DNA from 3 places in the Paenibacillus sp. NPDC058174 genome. Region 1 is predicted to be linked to each of the others. Evidence: riboswitches for the same ligand, from Rfam matches in the RefSeq annotation. Region 1 holds a riboswitch; each other region holds the start of a gene.
What was found. Region 1 has a riboswitch for cobalamin ahead of ACFVVF_RS11920 (LysR family transcriptional regulator). Riboswitches for the same ligand answer to the same signal wherever they lie in the genome.
Positions count from the first base shown of each region.

Region 1 (6,884 bases):
TAACACTATATTATTTATAATCGGCAGGCTTAGAGTAGGATCTTTGGAAGAACCATTTAACAACGTGAATTTATTAGAAGGCGTCGGAAGTAAAGATTATTATATTAGTAGATTTAAGAAAATTAATGAAAGACTTGATGCCCTTGAGGAGGAGGAAGACGAAGAAATAGTATATGAAAAAGTAACGGAAATATTTAAAAATCTTTAATACAAGACTCATGTAGATAAGTGGAGGGTTTATTTTTTTGATTAACCCTCCTAAATCCAAAGTACAATAAAATAACTTTGTCTTTTTTTGTTCGAGAAAATAAAGACTAGACTGAAAAATAAAGTATAGGCTGAAAACACCGTTGCGACTAAACGATTGTGAGAAATATATGGTGAAAAGTTATAAACTATTTATAGAACCAGGTGTTTTTTAGGGTTATCACGCACCGCACCGAGTCTAATAAAATCATAAAAGTTGTTTCAGAGTTTTTTATCAATCGACACTTATATAAACAGAAAGTGCCCATAAATGATTATGGAAACTTTTTTTCGAACATTAGAAGCCTTATACATGATTTGAATCAACCAATAATAGTTATAGTTTAAATTTCTACTCAGATATAAATTATTGGTGTCATGCTATCTTCATTCAAATATGCTATCGTACCTATACAATCAATTCACGTTGTAAGATGCAGATATAATTAATATTGTATAAATTACATATTTGAGAACAGCTGTCTAATTGCAAGCGTACTTGTCGTTCTGACTTAAAGGGGAAGTTCGGTGCAATACCGACGCGGTCACGCCACTGTAACGGAAGAGCAGGCAACTCAATTTAGCCACTGATCTAGATTGATCGGGAAGGTTGCTGCCATGTGATGATTCCAGAGCCAGGAGACCTGCCTGTTCTGAAAACACTGTTTTACCTAGGGGAGATAGGAAGGTGTTAGATGAACCGTCATAATTCACTCATTATTATGAAGGCGTCTTCCCCTATGCATTTTTCAAAGGGAGGACGCTTTTATTTTTTTGTAAGTAGATATAACCAGCTAGAAAATGTTTCATTATTTCATTTAAGCAAGTTGTTTTGACGCGATACGAGTTAATATTTTTTTGTCTCATGTAAAAAATGAGCAGACAATGACTAAGTTCATTGTGAACTTGAATGCCGAAGCTTTGAGGAATGCCCTCAGTTCTTTATAGCTTGGTCGTCACGTTAGAATGTATACTTCATGCAGCCAGACAGTTGCTCAAACGAGCCAACTTAGTCATACTTACTAAAGTAAGGGGGTATTCCAATGACCTTGCAGCAATTGAAATATATTCTGACCATCGTAAGCTGCGGCTCCATAAGCGAAGCGGCAAAAAGACTGTTTATTTCGCAGCCGAGCTTGTCCAACGCGGTAAAAGAACTCGAGGCGGAAGCCGGTATCGAAATTTTTCTTCGATCGTCCAAGGGGATCGTACTATCAAGTGACGGAGCGGAGTTTCTATCCTATGCCAGGCAAGTCGTGGAGCAAGCCGAGCTTCTCGAGCAGCGGTACATGAATCGCAAGCCCTCGAAGAAGCTGTTCTCTATCTCCACACAGCATTACGCCTTCTCTGTGCAGGCTTTCGTCGGACTGCTGAAGGAGCTTAATGTGGACGAGTACGAGTGCACGCTGCGCGAGACGCGTACCTACGAGATTATCGAAGACGTACGGAATATGAAGAGTGAGCTCGGAATCATCTATATGAGCGAATTCAACCGAAAGGTGATTCAGAAAATATTAAAGGACAACGAGCTATGGTTTCATCCGCTGTTCCAAGCGGAAGCGCATGTATTCATCAGTGAGGAGCATCCGCTTGCCTCTAAGTCGCTGTTGGACATCGAGGATTTAATTGATTACCCTTTCTTGGCCTTCGAGCAAGGCGACTACAACTCCTTCTACTTCTCGGAGGAAATTCTAAGCACTAGAACGCATAAGAAGAAAATACTAGTCAGTGACCGCGCCACGCTATTCAACCTGCTGATCGGGCTTAATGGCTATACGATTAGCTCGGGCGTATTGAATAAGGATCTTAACGGAGAGCAAATCAAATCCGTAAGGCTTCGTACGGACGAGAGCATACAGGTAGGTTACATTGTGAATCAGAAGGCGAGCTTGAGCCAGCTGGCCGCCGCCTACGTTATGAAGCTCAAAACGGTCATTACGGATTTCGGTTATCCGATCATAAAACAAGAGGATGAGCTCGTTTGAGCTCATCCTCTTGTGCGTTATTACAATGTTGCGCGTACTTCTTTAGCTGCTTGGACGAGATTCTTCAAGCTTGCCCACGTTTCTGTAACCCCGCGAGTTTTAAGTCCGCAGTCCGGGTTAACCCATAGCTTCGAAACCTCGATTTTGTCCAGCATGCGGTCAAGTCCTTGTTTAAGCTCTTCGACGCTTGGAATACGAGGCGAGTGAATGTCGTATACGCCTGGACCAACTTCAGTACGGAAGCCGCATTCGTTAATCGCATCGATGATAGCCAGATCCGAGCGCGACGCTTCGAACGTAATGACATCGGCGTCCATCGCATCGATATCGCGAATGATGTCGCTGAACTGGCTGTAGCACATATGGGTATGAATTTGCGTTTCCGCATTAACACCGCTGTGAACGAGTCTGAAGGCAGGAATCGCCCAGCTCAAGTATTCGCTCTGCCAGTCGGAATGACGCAATGGAAGCTTCTCTCTCAATGCGGCTTCGTCGATCTGGATAATCTCAATACCGTTCGCTTCAAGGTCGAGTACTTCGTCACGAATCGCAAGACCGATCTGAAGAGCGCTTTCCTTCAGGCTAATATCTTCGCGAGGGAACGACCAGTTGAGGATCGTTACCGGGCCTGTCAGCATGCCTTTGACCAGCTTGCTGGTACGGCTCTTCGCGAATGCCGAGTATTCTACAGTCATTGGCTTGCTGCGGCTAATGTCGCCCCATACGACTGGAGGTTTTACGCAGCGTGTTCCGTAAGATTGTACCCAAGCTTTCTCTGTAAAGATAAAGCCATCCAAGCATTCACCAAAGTATTCGACCATGTCATTACGCTCGTATTCACCGTGAACAATGACGTCAAGTCCGATTTCTTCCTGCTGTGCGATGCACTCCGCGATCTGGTCAAAGTTGAATTGCTTGTACTGCTCCTCGGTGATGCTGCCTTTCTTGAAGGCTGCACGGTTTGCACGGACTTCAGCCGTTTGCGGGAACGAGCCGATCGTCGTTGTAGGCAGCGCCGGCAGATTGAATTTCGCTTTCTGAATGGCTTCCCGCTCAGCAAAAGCAGGCAATCTTGTAAAGTCGGCGTCCGTCAAATCCGCGACTCTCTTTTGAACCGAATTGTCGTTTGTGAGACGTGATACGGTGAACAGCTTCTCATTTTCTGTATAATAAGCGGAGGCTTCCGGGTTTGCTTGCTCCAGAATCGACTTGAGTTCTGCAAGCTCGCTCAGCTTTTCTTCCGCGAATGCAAAATATTGCTTATTCGCTTCTGTCAGCTTCGTTTCGTTTTTAATCGTATATGGAACATGAAGCAGGGAGCAGGATGTACCCAGCACGACTTGGCTTGCATGCTTGCTGATCTCTTGAATGAGAGCAATCGTCTTTTTATATTGGTTTTTCCAAATGTTCTTGCCGTTAACTACACCAGCGAACAGCACTTTGTCGCTAGCGAAGCCATGCTTGCGCACCAGTTCCAAAGACTGCTTGCCTTCAACGAAGTCGATACCGATGCCGTCGAACGGCAAGGTTTGAAGCAACGGATAGCAATCGCGAACGTCTCCGAAATACGTTTGTGCGACAACTTTTACGCTGCCTTTGGCGGAGAGGATGCCGTTATAAAGCTCCGTGAACAGCGTGATATCTTCAGCAGTCAAATCTGTTACGAGCGCAGGCTCATCCACTTGAAGCCATTCTGCGCCAAGCGTGTTCAATTGGTTCAGAACTGCCGTATAAGCTTCGACAATCGCAGGCACGAAATCCTTCGCTGTCTTCGAACCCGTGAATCTTGCGAGCTTGAGCAGGGTGAATGCGCCAATCAGCACTGGCTTGGTTGTAATACCGAGCTGTTTCGCTTCCGTAAATTCGTCGAACAGCTTCGTTCCGTCCAAACGGATGCTTGTCGAATCATCGATTTCAGGAACCATATAGTGATAGTTCGTGTTGAACCATTTTTTCATCGCGAGCGCTTTAACGTCGCCTTTATCGCCTTGATAGCCTCTCGCCATTGCGAAGTACGTTTCCAGCGGGCTTAGGCCGAGCGCTTGATATCTTTGCGGAACGATTCCCAGCAAGACAGCCGTGTCGAGCAGTCCGTCATAAAAGGAAAACACGTTGGACGGAATGAAATCGACGCCGTTCTCTTGTTGAAGCTTCCAGTGTGCTGATCTAAGCTGAGCAGCTGTTTGCTGCAGTTCCTCTACGGGAAGTACACCTTTGAAGTATTTTTCCGATGCAAATTTAAGCTCTCTAAGCGAACCGACTCGCGGATAACCGATAATGGATGTTTTCAATTGCAACAGCTCCTTGTGTGATATGTTGCTTTCATTATAGGGGCTGGAAGGTGCTATCAATAAATACATAAAAACTATATAGAGATATAGCTTTTTGCTATGGCATCAGACATAGATCTAAAAGAATAGTGGATTACTGCCAATAAAGCGATTGTAAAAATCTATTCAAATGATAAGGCAGCACCGCGCCTTTTTTCTTGTATACTTAAGAGACACGTCGTTAGGATGAAGATAGGCAGGATCAGTAACGAAGTAATAACTAAGGAGCGTACAGGATGGATTCCATATTATTTATTGCTACATGGGCTATTGTTGGGATTTTTATCGGCGGGGTAATCGTGCTTATCAAAGCAAAATTCAAGAAATAAAAGATAATGAAAGACTCCTGAAAATCGAGTCTGGAAAGCATGTGAACTGCTTTCTGGGACTCTTTTTTTATTGGGCTCCGGTTTCTACCTTTCAAAAATGAAAGGTTAATGTCATGAACTTCAATAGGAGGCACTGTCCTTTGCGTTCATAATAAGTCTATGAAGGACATGAGATAGGGGACGTTAAAATGTTTAAGTTAAACGCATTTCAGCTTAAAATCATAGCGCTTGTTATGATGTTATTGGATCATTTGTATTTTTCATTTCTAGATCTGTTTCCCGTATGGATTCATCCCTTATCACGATTTGTAGCGCCGCTTTTTGCGTATTTGATGGTCGAAGGATTTTTCCATACCAGAAACAGGCTCAGTTATAATGTTAGGTTGTTAGGTTTTGCCGTCTTCATGCAAATCGGAAATATGATTATAAATGGTGCATTTGCTTCGGAGCAGGTTAGAATAAACAACAATATATTTATGACATTGGCTGCAGGGCTTATCGTTATAAGTTTGTTTGAATTAAGCAAGACGAGGGCAGGCTTAAGCAAAATAGCATTAGTAGCGGGAGCATTGTTAATAATTCCTGCTGGGATAATTTTCACGGAAGGCGGGATAGTGGGAATCCCCTTCATATTAATTACTTACTTTTTCAGAAAAAGTATGAAAGCGAAAATGATCGGATATGGATTACTATCCGTTGGATTATTCTTAACGTCCTATGTCCCTTACGAAACCGTATCGGAGACCATTCTGATGCTGATGGTGAACTCAGACTTCTTATTTATAACCGTCATTCCATTCATCCTGTTATACAATGGACAGAGAGGTTTAAGTAACAAATTTTCTAAATATTTATTCTACGTCTTTTATCCTATGCATTTGTGGATTTTAAAAACAGTGGAATTTATTTGGTAGGCTGGTATCGCTTAAAGTCCCGATGAGAATAAATCATTGGGACTTTATTTATATCTAGAATGAACCAAGATGTATGTTATGCTTAAAATAATGCAGTAATTCCAACATTTGAAGGGGAGAAAGTTTTGAACAAAAGAATAAAAATCTATTTTAACTTTGCTTTACTTTTAGTTTCTTTAATATTAGGAACGAAAGTAATAATGAATCAAATTGAAATAACCTCTTCTAATAAAAAGGTAGATAAGATATTTAATGAATTTAACGAGTGTAAAGAAACAACGATATTCCCTCCTAATGATTCTGGAGATGCAAGTTATTATGTAAACGCATGTGATACAAAGTATATCGTTACATTTAGTAATGGGAATATGATAGTGAAACAACACGATTTCGGCATGGGTAGAACTATGGTGTTGAATAGAATAATTGTGGAATACTAATATTGTTGGCTTAGTTTTGGTCTTTATTTGCGATATTCTGCGAAACTTGTAAGGAAGACGAAAGGGTGAGGATTCATTTATGGGAGCTAACGTATTAGAACGTTTACCAGAACCGATCATTTTAAAAAAGCTAATGAGAGTCCAAGCAGCTCTAAATATTATTCTTTGCCAGGATGAATGGCTTCGTTACCACAGCTTTGTTCCAGATTGGGATGAGGGTGTTAGCATGGCGAAAATAGATAATGGAGCGGGAGATCATCTCCTTATTTTATTTTCCTCGGCAGGCTGCATCATAAAAGGCTTCGATCATGAATCTGAATTAAGTCCATATGCTCAAGATGAACATAAAGTATGGCAAGGGATTTATGATGATACTCCAAAGAAATTGCTGTCGTTACTCAATGGCGATGCAATTGAACAAGATGATGCGACGTTTTGTATTTGGCGTGAAGCTAGTGACACGAACTGGCACAAAGGAAAAGTTGAAGTTCCAGAAGGAGCAAGCGACGGTTCTGATTTTCTAATCGGTTGTATCTATCATACACCTGAGGATTTTGCGGAATTCGCAAGAGGTTATTTTGAATTATCGCTATCATTAGATATTGTTGCAAAAATTTATGAGGATGTCCCCATTACGGCA
Region 1 covers NZ_JBHVUY010000002.1:45,478-52,361, forward strand. Annotated here, with positions in the region: gene ACFVVF_RS11915 (hypothetical protein) at 1-208, shown strand, start outside; cobalamin riboswitch at 707-912, shown strand; gene ACFVVF_RS11920 (LysR family transcriptional regulator) at 1,290-2,231, shown strand; gene metE (5-methyltetrahydropteroyltriglutamate--homocysteine S-methyltransferase) at 2,252-4,522, opposite strand; gene ACFVVF_RS11930 (TraX family protein) at 5,079-5,804, shown strand; gene ACFVVF_RS11935 (hypothetical protein) at 5,930-6,244, shown strand; gene ACFVVF_RS11940 (hypothetical protein) at 6,324-6,884, shown strand, end outside.

Region 2 (6,884 bases), on a different contig from region 1:
CCAAGCGGACGCCAAACCGAGCGTTCCCTGCAAACGATGGAGCAAGTACAAGCGAATGTGGATGCACTGACGGCGCAATTGAAGAAGCTGTTCGTGACAGAAGGCGACAATGAAGTTCGCATGGTGAACAACTACGATTGGACGCATAAAATCAATGTAATCGACTTTTTGCGCGACTATGGCAAGAACTTCAGCATCAACACGATGCTCGCGAAGGACGTTGTATCCAGCCGTCTCGACAGCGGTATCTCCTTTACTGAATTCTCCTACCAAATTCTCCAGTCGCTCGATTACCTGCACCTGTACCAGCATGAGGATGTGCAGCTGCAAATTGGCGGTTCCGATCAATGGGGCAACATTACGAGCGGTCTGGATCTGATCCGGAAAAAAGAAGGCTCCGAGGCAAAAGCGTTTGGCCTCACCATTCCTTTGATGCTTAAAGCGGACGGCACGAAATTCGGCAAAACGGCCGGCGGCGCTGTATGGCTTGATCCGAACAAAACGACGCCATTCGAATTCTACCAGTTCTGGGCGAATACGGACGACCGCGACGTTATCAAATATTTGAAGTTCTTCACGTTCCTCGATAAAGCGGAAATCGATTCGCTGGCTGAAAAGGTTCAAACCGAGCCGCATAAACGCGAGGCTCAAAAAGCGCTGGCTGAGGAAATGACGAGATTCGTGCACAGCGAAGAACTGCTGGAGCAAGCAAAGCGGATTACGGCGGCGTTGTTCAGCGGAGATATCCGTTCCCTTACAGCTGATGAAATCGAGCAGGGCTTCAAGGAAATGCCAACGTTCGAGGCAGGCACCGAGTCGAAAAATATTATCGATTGGCTGGTTGATCTCGGTATCGAGCCGTCCAAACGTCAAGCGCGTGAGGATATTACAAAAGGCGCGATCTCGATGAATGGTGAACGTGTCAGCGATGTGGAGCTGACTGTGACGGCAGAGCATGCGATCGGCGGACGGTTCATTATTATCCGCAAAGGCAAGAAAAACTACAGCTTGGTGAAGCTGGGTTAAGCTTAGCAGTGGCCATTCTAACGGTATAAGGCAAAGCTGAAAGCTTCCTTCAGAGCATGATTTATATGCTCTGGAGGAAGCTTTTTTACGAATAACCACATGACAAATCTTTATTTTTTCGTTATGATGAGCAAGATAATTTAATAGGATAAGAATGAACAGGTGCCTATTTTTTCGTCTGATACGAAGAATGGGTTAAATGGGAAGCGGGTGAAAATCCCGCGCGGTCCCGCCGCTGTATAAGAAGAGTCCTTGCAGGAAGCCACTGGGAAACCGGGAAGGCAGCAAGGGCGATGACGCTTGAGCCAGAATACCTGCCTGTTCGTTTACACCATTAATTCTACGAGCGATAGGAGGGTGTTTATTCATGCATGCTTTTCTGAGATGTCCGCTTGATTAAACCCCTTGACCGTATGCGTCGAGGGGTTTGTTGTATTTCATCAATTTAATAGAAAGGGTGTTAATGAAGTAATGATTAAGAAACGAATATTATCCTGGCTGCTAATTGTTGCCGTCTTCATGTCCTTATTTTCTACTAACTTATCTGTATCCTTTGCCAATGAGGGAGGCACGCCTGAAGGATACGTTACGATTTCCGTAGAGAAATTCACACTAGGTCAAGGCTATTTCCTAGAACCTGTAAAGGTTCCATACTATGATGGAGATAATGGTGCTGCAATAATTACCAGATTATTGGGCGAAGGAAATTATAAAAACACAGGCTCTATTGATGAAGCATTTTATTTGGCAAAAATAAAAAATCCGGATTCGAATCCGCTGAATATTCCGCAAGGCGTACAGGATTTATTACCAAAGTACGGGCAGACTCTAGGAGATCGAATTAACGAAGAGTGGCTTGGTGAATTCGATTATACAGCTATGTCCGGCTGGATGTATGCCGTCAATAATCAATTCCCTCCTTATGGTTTCTCTAATTATTGGCCGGAAAACGGAGATGTGATTCGGACTCAATTTACTGTCATCGGCTTTGGTGAGGACCTCGGCAGTGAATGGGGAGATATTCAGCTGCCTAATAAAGATGAGTTGACCGCTAAGGTTGCCGAAATCAACAGCTCAGAAGAGAAAGCAAGTTTGCTTTCTAATGCCAATGTAAGCTCGGCCTATCAGGCTGCGTACCAAATTTTAGAGGATTATGACAGCACGCAAGCAGAGGTCGACAGCGCTCTTACAGAACTTAAAGATGCTGTTGATGTCTTTGGGGACAAGGAAGTGCCAGTCATTACAGTGGCAGGTGTAACGGACAACCAGATCGTTACGGCGCAGTCTTTAACTTTTAACGTATCTGTAAGTGACAACGTGTCACAAGCTATCCAGCCGGAAGTGAAAGTGAATGGCCATACGGTTACGGCCGAAAACGGACAATATCAAGTTTTATTACATATCGGATTTAATACGATCTCTATTAAAGCGATTGATGCAGCTGGCAATCAGTCAGAGAAAAGCTTCAATATTAAATATGAAGCGAATCCGGCAAATGATGTAGAAAAACAGCTTTACGATAGCCTTGGCTATATTTTGCAAACCGTCCCTAATCCGACATTCGGAACTGGCGGAGGCGAGTGGTCAGTTTTAACTCTAGCCCGCGGAGGGTACGGAGTTCCAAACGGCTATTATGACACCTATTTTAATAATGTACAAACTAAAGTAGCCAGCCTGATGACTCAAAATCAAGGTAAGTTGGACAGCTCAAAAGGTACAGAGCATTCCCGTGTTATTCTGGGGCTTACATCTGTTGGTAAAGATATCCATAATGTAGCTGGCTATGATCTTAGTTATGCGTTAAGTGATTACAATTATGTAACTAAACAGGGCTTAAACGGACCGGTCTTCGCGCTAATAGCGTTGGACAGTCATCAATACGAAATGCCCCTTAATGAAGTAGAAGCTGTTCAATCAACAAGAGATAAATTTATTCAATATATACTAGATAGAGAGATTAAGAAGGGTACAGCGGATGCCGGGGGATGGACTTTCTTTGGAAGTAATCCTGATGATATGACCCCGATGGCTCTTCAAGCTCTCGCTCCTTACTATGGGGTTAAACCAGAAGTTACGGCTGCCGTAGACCGGGCGATTGTGAAGCTGTCTGCTGTTCAAGCCAGCGCAGGCGGTTATATACTTTCCGGAGGTTCGAGTGTAAATGCGGAAAGCATTGCACAAGTAATCGTTGCTTTGACTGCGCTTGGCATTGATCCGCAAACGGATTCCAGATTTATCAAAAATGGAAAAACGACAATTGACGCATTAATGACTTTTGCTGTTCCAGGGGGCGGATTTAAGCATCTAGTTACACAGGCGCTTCCAAACAATATGGCGACCGACCAAGCTACCTATGCATTAGTTGCTTACGATCGTTACAAAAAAGGCAAGACATCGCTTTATGACATGTCGGATGTTCAAGTAGGACAGCCGACGCCAACACCGACGCCAACACCGACGCCAACGCCAACACCGACGCCGACGCCAACACCGACGCCGACGCCGACGCCAACGCCAACACCGACGCCTGATCCAGAAGGTAAACAATATGTAACCCTATCTGTCGACAAGCTGACGATTGGTAAAGGTTATGTGGTTCCCACGATAAGGGTAGAGCTTCAAGAGAGCGACACAGCTTGGAGTTTATTGAAGCGGGTATTGGATGAAAGAGAACTTATTGCCAAGTGGACAGAAACCCGAGATGGTAACGGAATTTCTGTAGAAGAAATTGATGGCGACAGAGAGTTTGACTATGGTGTTGGAAGCGGCTGGATGTATTTCGTCAATGGTCTGGCTCCAAATACTACATCCAATCAAATAACACTTAAAAATGGCGACGAATTGCAATGGCGTTACACGACAAATTATGGCGCTGATTTACAAGAGTTACCAGGTGAAGTTTTGCCGCTTCCGTCCGGCATGAATCCGCAAGTTGCGATTCCTGACAATACAGAGGATTATCTGATTGCAATTTCTGGAGCAGATAGCGGTAAAACCGTTGCGGTTGAAATTCCAAGTGATAAAAATTCGAAGGTTTCCTTAAGTCTGCCTTCCAATATTGAATTGCCGCAAATCGAATCTGTGAAAGGCACAGTATCTGCTGTTATTCCGCAAGGGACTAAGGTGCTAAGCGGCTATACAGGTCAAATTGAGCTGCTTACCACAAAGAGTATTGATGAGGCTCTGAAAGATAAACTAAGCGGATTTGCAGCTTCTGGACGACAATTAGATATTAATCATGCTCTTGTAATGGGTAATGCAGGAAGCGTAAAATTCAGCGACTTCATTACATTGACCTTTGCAGGAATGGCAGGCAAGGAAGCTGCTTATATTCAAAATGGCACGGCCAAACAAATTGAGAAATTCAGCTCGGAAGCCGAGGGACAAGATAGCGGATTAAATGAATATGCCTACGATAACGGCAATGATCTGATCATTAGAACAAATCATTTTACCGATTACGTAGTATTCGCTACAAGCGCTATACCAACGCCAAGCCCTACTGCGACACCAACACCAACGCCAAGTGCGACACCGATCCCTACACCCGCACCTGGTACGAATAAATTTGTCACGTTCTCGATTGATAAGCTGACGATCAATAAAGGCTACGTTCTTCCAGCAAGGCAGGTTGAGTTGAGAGCTGGCGATACAGTATGGACGATGCTGAAGCGTCTTCTGGAAGAAAACAATATCGCTTTTAGATATGAATTCAGTGAACAGTATAACAGTGTGTACGTACAATCTATCGCTGGTGACGGTGAATTTGATCATGGCAGCGGCAGCGGTTGGATGTATAACGTCAACGGCGTATATCCGGACTTTGGCGCAAGCTTGTATACGCTGAAGGAAGGCGATTCCGTTCAGTGGAGATTTACTACTGATTTAGGCGTTGATCTGGGAGTTGATCCAAGTGAATGGGAGCTTCCAGTTGCTCTTGACCCGGATGATAAAAACCCGATTATTAACGTTCCGAAGGATAGCAAGAACAATTTCAATCTCACGATTACAAATGAGCTAAGCAAAAAGGACAGCATTACGCTTAATATTCCAAATGAATTTAAAGCAAAAGCTTTCCTTCAACTGAAGAATACAGCCGATCCAGTTCCGCAGATCAAAATATCGAAAGGCAATGTCTCTGCAGTAATTGGGAAAGGGGCTACGCTCAAGTCCGGACCTTCCAGCCTGGAATTGTTCACAGCTTTAGATACGAAGGATACCAAGCTGCAAGAACAGGTAAAAGCAGGTCTTGGTGAAAAACAGGCGTTAAAATCGATTGATCAAGCTTTCGTATTTGGCGATTTAACAACAGCGGCTACATTTAATAAACCTGTTACGTTTACGTTAACAGGAGGAAAAGCAGAAATTCCGGGTATGCTCATCAATGGCGTATTTACGCCGATCCAGATTTATGAGACGGAAGAAAAAGGTGCCCAAGCTGCAAAAGACAACGAGAAATTGGCTTACGCTTATATTAAAGGCAATGATTTGATTATCCGCACAAATCAGCTGGCTGCTTTTGTATTGTATTCACTCAACGAAGCGAAGCCCGTTGTTGAATACACCGATGCGGCATCCATTTCGCAATGGGCGAAGGCTTCCATCGACCGGGCATCGGAGCTTGGCTTCGTACAAGGCAGCAATGGCAAGTTTAATCCGAAGTCATCGGTAACAAGAGCAGAGTTTGCGAAAATGCTCGTATCGGTGCTGAATATTCCGATGGTAAGCAAGCCTGCTGGTTATACCGATGTGGCATCTAACCAATGGTACTACCCGTATATCAACGCTGTTTCTCAAGCGGGGTATATGAGCGGCTATAATCAGAAGTTTGAGCCAAATGCCAGCATTACTCGTGAGCAAATGGCAGCTACAATCGTTAGGGCGCTCGGACTCAAACCTGTACAGACAGCATCGTTGATCGCTGATGCGGACAACGTATCGGTATGGGCGAAAGCGGATGTTTCTACCATCCTCGCTTCGCAAATTATGCTAGGCGATCACAATGGCTTTAATCCGCAAGGTACGGTTACTAGAGAAATGGCTGCTGTTGTCGCTATGCGTACTTACGACTATGGCAAGCCAAACGAGACCGATCCTGAAACGCCTGTTGTAAGCCCGATACACACAAAGGTTAAAACACAAGTGAAAGAGACAGCAGCTTTTCTGCAGTCTTCCGTTACAAACCCGGTCATCGCCAGCGTTGGCGGGGAGTGGACGGTATTAGGCCTGGCCCGCTCCGGCATTAAGATGCCGGATGCGTATTATGCTAAGTACTACGCTAATGTAGAAAAGAAATTGAAAGAAGTAGACGGCAAACTCCACAACATCAAATATACAGAATATGACCGTGTTATTCTGGCCCTTACTGCGATTGGCAAAGGCGTCGATAATGTAGCTGGCTACAATTTGCGGGAGCCGCTTGCTGACTACGAGACGCTAATCAAGCAAGGCATTAACGGACCGATCTTTGCACTGATCGCTTTGGACAGCAAGAACTATGAGATTCCGACAGTTGCAAAGGTGAAGACGCAAACAACTAGAGAGCTGCTTATCGACTTCATTCTGAATCGTGAAATTTCAGGCGGCGGATGGGCGCTGGGCGAGAAGCCAGCAGCCGCTGACCCGGACATTACCTCGATGGCTATTCAAGCCTTTGCACCTTATTATGCTGCGAATCCGAAAGTGAAAGCAGCCGTAGACCGCGGCATTGCATGGCTGTCGAAAGCACAGCAGGCTGACGGCGGTTACGTAAGCGGCGGATCTGCCAACTCCGAAAGCACGTCACAGGTTATTGTGGCTTTAACCGCACTCGGCATTGATCCGCATACTGATGCGAGATTTGTGAAAAACGGACACTC
Region 2 covers NZ_JBHVUY010000007.1:97,227-104,110, reverse strand. Annotated here, with positions in the region: gene tyrS (tyrosine--tRNA ligase) at 1-1,026, shown strand, start outside; cobalamin riboswitch at 1,170-1,362, shown strand; gene ACFVVF_RS24760 (DUF4430 domain-containing protein) at 1,498-6,884, shown strand, end outside.
Region 2: it holds a riboswitch for cobalamin, as region 1 does, so the genes downstream of both, ACFVVF_RS24760 (DUF4430 domain-containing protein) here and ACFVVF_RS11920 (LysR family transcriptional regulator) in region 1, are expected to answer to the same signal.

Region 3 (6,884 bases), 350 kb from region 1:
ACGGTCCCAGGCGCTTACGATATTGATAAAGCCTTCGGAATCCGATGGTTGCAGCTTCCACTTTGCACTTCCCCAACATAAGCAAATATCCTTGAACGTACTCACTTGCTTATCCGGCGCATCCTCGCCTGCTCCGATATCCTCCATTGTGATGTACTGACCCGTTGCAAGGTTTTTCAGACGGAACTGATCCGCTGCATCCGTACCTTCCACAAACCAGACAGAAGCTTTATTGTCCACGCCAACATTGCCGTTTTTCACTTTTCCAAGATCATCCCCGGGCTCCGTAACCTCGTAGAGATATTGGCCGTTACCCTTGCCCTTCAGGCGGATATAGGATGGCATTGCATCCGATACCGGAACAAACGTCCATCTCGGACTCGACCAGGCAGGGTTAATGACGCTATACTCCGCGTATTTCGTCAACCCTTGCAGATTGATAAATTTCTGCTGGCCTTCGATATTGTTTTTATCCAGTACGCTGTTAATCAGTTTCGGCCCGCCCAGATCTTTAATAACCCAGATTGCACCGTTATTCTCGTCCTCCACCTCGGAGACCTGAATGCCTCCTCCATTTGGAGCGAGATTGATGTAATGCCCTGTCTCACGGTTCTGAATCCGTTTGCGGCCGTTAAACTTCTCAATCAGCCAGTGTGAGCTTTGATCATCTGCCTTCGGATTGCCGTACTTCAACCGGCCAAAATCATCCTCGTAAAGGAACATATTTTGCCAAACGCTTGAAATCCGAACATATTGCGGCGTTCCGTCTGTGCTTACGTTCAAATCCTCGAGCAGCCATTGCGCTGCATCCGTTTCCGGATCGGTCACGCCTCCCAGCACCAGATCGGAATCATCCGCTGTATGAGCATAATACGTCGATTCTGTTACGCTCCGGAAGCTTTTATAATCATCGTAGATTGTAGAATCCGTGATGATCCAGCCCTCAGCCGGTGTCTCTGGAGCTGACTGTGCCACTTTCAAGCCGGCGCCTTCTTCCGCACCTGGCAAGGTCACATAGCTGCCTGTACCCGCGTTGCGGAATTGCTTCGCCCCGTTATTGTCCTCCACCAGCCATTGATACGATTTATTTTGCGCGTTGGCTTGACCCAGTGGCCCGAATTTCAATTGGCCTTGATCTTCGTACCAATAAGAAGTGCCGATCTTTTCTGTTGTAAAATTAACGATCCGGACCGGCACAATATCATGAGCCAATTCGATTTTCCATTGTGCGCTTCCCCAGCCTAATTGTACGCCAGAATTGGAAAGGATCTTTCCGCCGCCACTTTCCGCATGCAGGATGTATACAGCCGGATTAACCGGATTGGCGCTAGTGAAATTGTAGAAATTGTTGCCCGCGCTTAGCTTATTCCACTCGCTAGTGGCAGAGCTTCCATCCGTCGAAGCCAGCAGAACCGCTTCGGGGTCTGTGCCCTGCACGACATAATGACCCGTATCCCGATTGCGAATACGGATTTTTTCACCGCCGCTTCCATCCGTCGTCTCTTCCAGGTACCAGTGAGAGGATGGATCGGCCGCACCTAGAGGACCATATTTAATGGAGCCGTCCTTCGCATCCTCGTACAAATATTGTCCATCCCGGTACTGATTCCCGATTCGTACCGGCTGAAGCTCCGACACGGGCTCCAGCTTCCACTGCGGACTTTCAAACGTAATGTTAATATCACTGCTGACCTCTGCAAAACCGAGCTGATCCTCGACGTGCAGCACAAGGTTCGATGCCGAAGGCGCCGAGGCGCTCTTAATGACGATGTATCCAGGACGGCTTGATTCGTGGAACGACCATTGGTCCGTCGCTGCGCTTTCCGTTATTTCACGGCTGGTGACAGCGTCCCTGCGCTTGGATACCTCCGCCATCGTCAGATAGTGGCCGGTCGCCCGGTTTTTCAGCCGTTTGTTGCCGTTATAGTCCTCTACCTGCCAATGTGAGCTCTCATTCGCTATGTTGGTGAAACCATAACGTACAAGACCATTTGAATCCTCGTACAAATAGTTGCTTTGCCATCTGTTTTTCAAACGGACATAGCTGACCCCGGTCGGCAGACTTGCAGCAAGCGCCGTATCATCAGCTTCTGCCGTCAATTGCTGACCTTCCGCTTCCGGCGCTTCCGCCGCCGCCCCGTAAATAGGCATGCTTGTCAGTAAAAGCAGCATTGCAAGCATGCAGGATAACCACCTTGCAGTAGACCTCCGCATCAATCGGATCCTCCTCAATGGAATGGAATAAATGCCTTTCCTTTCCATCATAATTTGCAACCGCTTACAACACGAGGTGCGCTTCTAAACGGACTAGGTGTTTTTTTACGTATTAGCGGAATGATAGACATTATCCAGAGATTCATAGACAAAGATTGCACTAAAGAGTATGATCAAATCGATAATTACATATTGCACAGAAAATGGTGCTTTCGATCCAAACAAATACGATCGGACGCTTAAAAGGGAAGCCGGTGCAAATCCGGCGCGGTCCCGCCACTGTTATTGACGAGCAACTCTTGATAGGTGCCACTGATATCTAAGATTATCGGGAAGGCCAAGGGAAGCGATGACTCATGAGCCAGGAGACCTGCCTTTTTCTGATGTTTCTATTTTTCTTCGGGAGGTGAGAAAAGAGAAACGCAGCTCGCGGAGGACGCATGCCTTGCGCCTGCAGCTGCTGTTCTTTGTTCGTAAACCGCCCCTGCTTTGGAGGCGGATTTTTTTGTTTTCTATTCTATTAATAGGAAAGGATGCGACAATACTAGTGAAATCTTATCTTTTGCGAAAGTGGACAGCTTTGGCATTATCCCTGCTCGTCTTTCTATCCATGTTCAGCATCGCCCCTTTTACAGGGCATAAAGCTTATGCGGCCTCCGGCGGCAATCCGAATCTGGGGCCGTTCACTATCTACGAATACTTGCCCGCGCCTGGACAATTCTCCAACACCTACTTAATGAGCGATCCAAATGCGGAATGGAACAATAATTTGAGCAAAATTATGCCGCTCGGCGCATTTGGCGGCTATGTGATTTTCAAAATGGACGAGCCAATCGTCGACAGCCCTCTCCATCCTTATGGCGTTGACTTTAACGTATACGGAAATGCTTTTACCGGCTTCATGGAACCGGGCGCCATTGCCGTTGCCCAAGATGACGGTACAGGAAAGCCCGGAACATGGTATCATATCGCCGGCTCCGAGCACTATGAGGATGCTACGATATGGGACTACAAGGCCAACTATACAAACCCGGACCCCGACTTTGCCATAACCAACGGCATCAACATTCCTTGGACGGATAATCAAGGAAATACCGGCGAGATCAAGACCAACAACTACAATAGAAGGCCCTATTATCCGATTCCCGATAATTATCCGTTAAAGCCTGCCGATTTCACCAACACAGGCTACAGTTACTCTGGCGTTAATATCAACGTTAGAGATAATGCTTTTGGTTATGCCGACAGCCATTCCATGGGGAATGGGCCGTATGATGTACTCGGAAACCCTTACGCAGCGTCCGCCCCAAATGGCGACCCCATCGATATCGCATGGGCTGTCGACGAAGATGGTAAGCCCGCCAATCTGGAATCCGTCGATTTCATCAAAGTTTATACAGCCGTTCAAATCGACGGCGGAGCATTCGGAGAGGTCAGCACGGAAGTCAGCGGACTCATTCCAGCTAAACCAGTCAGCAGTGAAACAGGAGTCACAGACGATTTAAATACATTGTCGCTCTCCAGCACCACGCCTGGCGCTTTGCCGCAGATCTGGCATTTGACGCCAGGACAGTATGTTTATGACGACATTGTCGTGAATGCGGACAGCATCAAGATTACAGCTAACGGCGATGCTGCAAATATTTACGTAAATAATACCCGAGGCACCGCTAATGCTCCAGTTAACAAAGTGCTTACGTTGAGCGATTCAGAGCCCCGGCTCGTCCGGGTCATTGCCCAAGACGGCGATAAACAGCCTGTTATTTATTATCTAAGCCTGCGCAAGGGCAAAGTAGCAAAGCCAAGCAGCGGATCTGTAGATGTTGCTGTTGAAAGCGCCGCGAGGCAGATTTTGAATAAAGGTGTCACCTCGGACTGGGAAGCAGCAGGACTTGCAAGAGCCGGCTATACAGTACCCGAGAAATACTACAATAAACTGATCGAGCGTATCAGCCAAGCGAATGGCAATTTTGCCAACGTTACCGATTATGAGCGGCTGTCTCTCGCCATTACAGCCCTCGGCTACGATGCAACGAACTTTGCAGCTCATAATCTGATCGAGAAAATCTATAATTTTAACAATATCACGGCTCAAGGCGTAAACGGTCCAATCTATGGTCTCATTGCGCTTGATTCCGGCGGCTATACGATTCCCAATGATGCAAAATGGAACCGCAACAGCTTAATCGATAAAATAATCGAGTACAAAAATCCAGATGGCGGATACGGGTATGCTGGAACAACCAGCACACCGGATATGACCGCGATGGCGCTTATCGCACTGGCTCCATACATGGATCAAGAACCGGCCAAGACAGCCGGGGAACTGGCTGTTCAATGGCTTTCCGCGCAGCAGCAGCCGCATGGGGGCTATGATGACAGCAGCGAAAGCGTTGCCCAAGCCATCATTGCGCTTACAGCAGCTGGCTTCGATCCGACGGACACCGACTATACGAAAGACGGGGAAAGTCTGGTTAGCCGGCTCCTCTCGTTCCGCAAAGCAGACGGCGGCTACAGCCATAAGCTGTCGGACAGCTCCAGCAATGCATTTTCCACTGAGCAAGCACTGCAGGCATTGGTTGCCTATCAGCTCTATACGGAAAACAACGGTAGACTTTACGATTATACACAGACCGAGCTTCCAGGAGTCGAATTTGGCGTAACGGTCAATACCGTAATTCAAGGCCCGGAAGGACAAATATACCAAGGTACTGCACATGGCGTTACCGCTATGGATGCACTGCTCCAAGCGGCAGACGCAAATAACATTGCAGTCGGACTTGCTGGAGGAGGCACTTACGTAACCAGCATCCAAGGCATCGAACAGGGCTTGTACGGCGGTTATGACGGCTGGATGTATGTCGTCAAGCGTGACAATCAATGGGTGATGCCGCAAGTCGGAATGGCGGACTTTGATCTGGACGCGAACGACCAATTGCTGATCTATTATGGAGAGATGGATACGCAGCTGGTGCAATCCGTTACGCTGTCTCCGGCACAGCCGAAGGCAGGTGAAGCGTTCACCGTCTCCGTCAATCAGTGGACATGGGACTGGGTTAGTAACGAAGATCTCATTACTCCAGCGGAAGGTGCAACGGTAACGATAGCCGGTGTGTCGGCCGTTACCGATAATAGCGGCGTCGCAAGCTTTACCGGGGGGATTCCGGCTGCCGGTTCTTATGAAGCGGTCATTACACATCTGCGTGAAAACCAAGGGCCGGCGCTCGTCCGCGACACCCGTCCGGTTACGATACAATCTGCCAATGTGGAGCCAGTCACTCGCACCGTCACGCTTTCTGTCGTTGGCGACAGTCAGAAGGGCACGATCGTAAGCAACAAAACGATCGAGCTTGCTGATGGAGACACCGCGTTTTCCGTACTTCTTCGCGAATTGGGATCTAAAGTGGTCTATTCGGGGTCCGGTCCGTCCATCTACGTCTCCGCCATTGATGGACTTGCCGAATTTGACCGGGGACCAAAAAGCGGCTGGATGTTTGCCGTTAACGGTATTTATCCGGAAGTCAGCGCCGGCATCTATACACTGAAAGACAAAGACCGGGTGACTTGGAATTATACCGTAAACCTTGGCCAAGATCTTAACGCTGGCATGCCGGATACACCGTCGGCTATTAGCAAGGAATTGGAGCAGGCTTTTGGACAGTTGTCTATTAAAGCGGACAATACGCTGCCGATTGGACAAACGGTCCGTACGACAGAGGTTTTGAACCGCAGCAACGCGATGAGCAAGCAGCAAGTCGAAGAGCTGTTGAAGGCATTGCAAGCCGGGCTGGTCTCGGTTAGCAAAACTACGTCAACCGACAAGGAAACAGTCATCTCCGATAGCTTGGGAGAAGCTGCGGTTATCGTTCCGGCAGGCGCAACAACCGGACCGCTTACGATTTCCATTCAGGAATTAAAAGAACAGCGTCCTGGGCTGGCTACATCGCTATTTGAATTTACGCCGAAGGATACCGTATTCGGCAAAGCTGTGTATGTCCAATTCAAAGTTCCCGTTCAGACAGCAAACCCTGACGACCTGGTCATTTGCTGGCTGAACGAGCGCACCGGCGAGTGGATTCCGATCCCGTCCGTGCTGGATTTGAAAACAGGCCTTATTACCGGCAAAGTGACTCACTTTACCAAATTTGCCGTCATCGACCGCAGCAAGCTAAGCACACCACGTCCAACGTTTACAGATGAAAGCCTGATCTCGTCATGGGCGCTGGAAGCTGTTCATCGTGTGTTTGAGGCCAAAGTGATGGTCGGCGTCAGCGATACCGAACTGCGCTTTGCTCCTAAGCAGTCTATGACAAGAGCAGAATTTGCCAAGTTAATCGTTAACCTGCTTAACGAAACGCCGGCTGCCGAAGCCAAGCAAATCTTCAAAGATGTGAAGCCATCAAGCTGGTACTACGGCAGTGTAATGAAGGCACAAGAATTAGGCATTATTCAAGGCATCTCGGCAACGGAATTCAAGCCGGATCAGGCGATCACCCGCCAAGAGATGGCTATTATGATAGCCAGAGCCTTTAAATTATCGGGAGGAACGGCTGCAGTTGCCTATAAAGATCAGGCAAGCATCTCCCCTTCCGCGCTTGAAGCTGTGCAAGCAGTAAGCTCGCAAGGCATCATGACCGGTTCCGGCGGATTTTTCAGTCCGAAATCTCCGG
Region 3 covers NZ_JBHVUY010000002.1:395,192-402,075, reverse strand. Annotated here, with positions in the region: gene ACFVVF_RS13340 (S-layer homology domain-containing protein) at 1-2,181, opposite strand, end outside; cobalamin riboswitch at 2,402-2,606, shown strand; gene ACFVVF_RS13335 (S-layer homology domain-containing protein) at 2,777-6,884, shown strand, end outside.
Region 3: it holds a riboswitch for cobalamin, as region 1 does, so the genes downstream of both, ACFVVF_RS13335 (S-layer homology domain-containing protein) here and ACFVVF_RS11920 (LysR family transcriptional regulator) in region 1, are expected to answer to the same signal.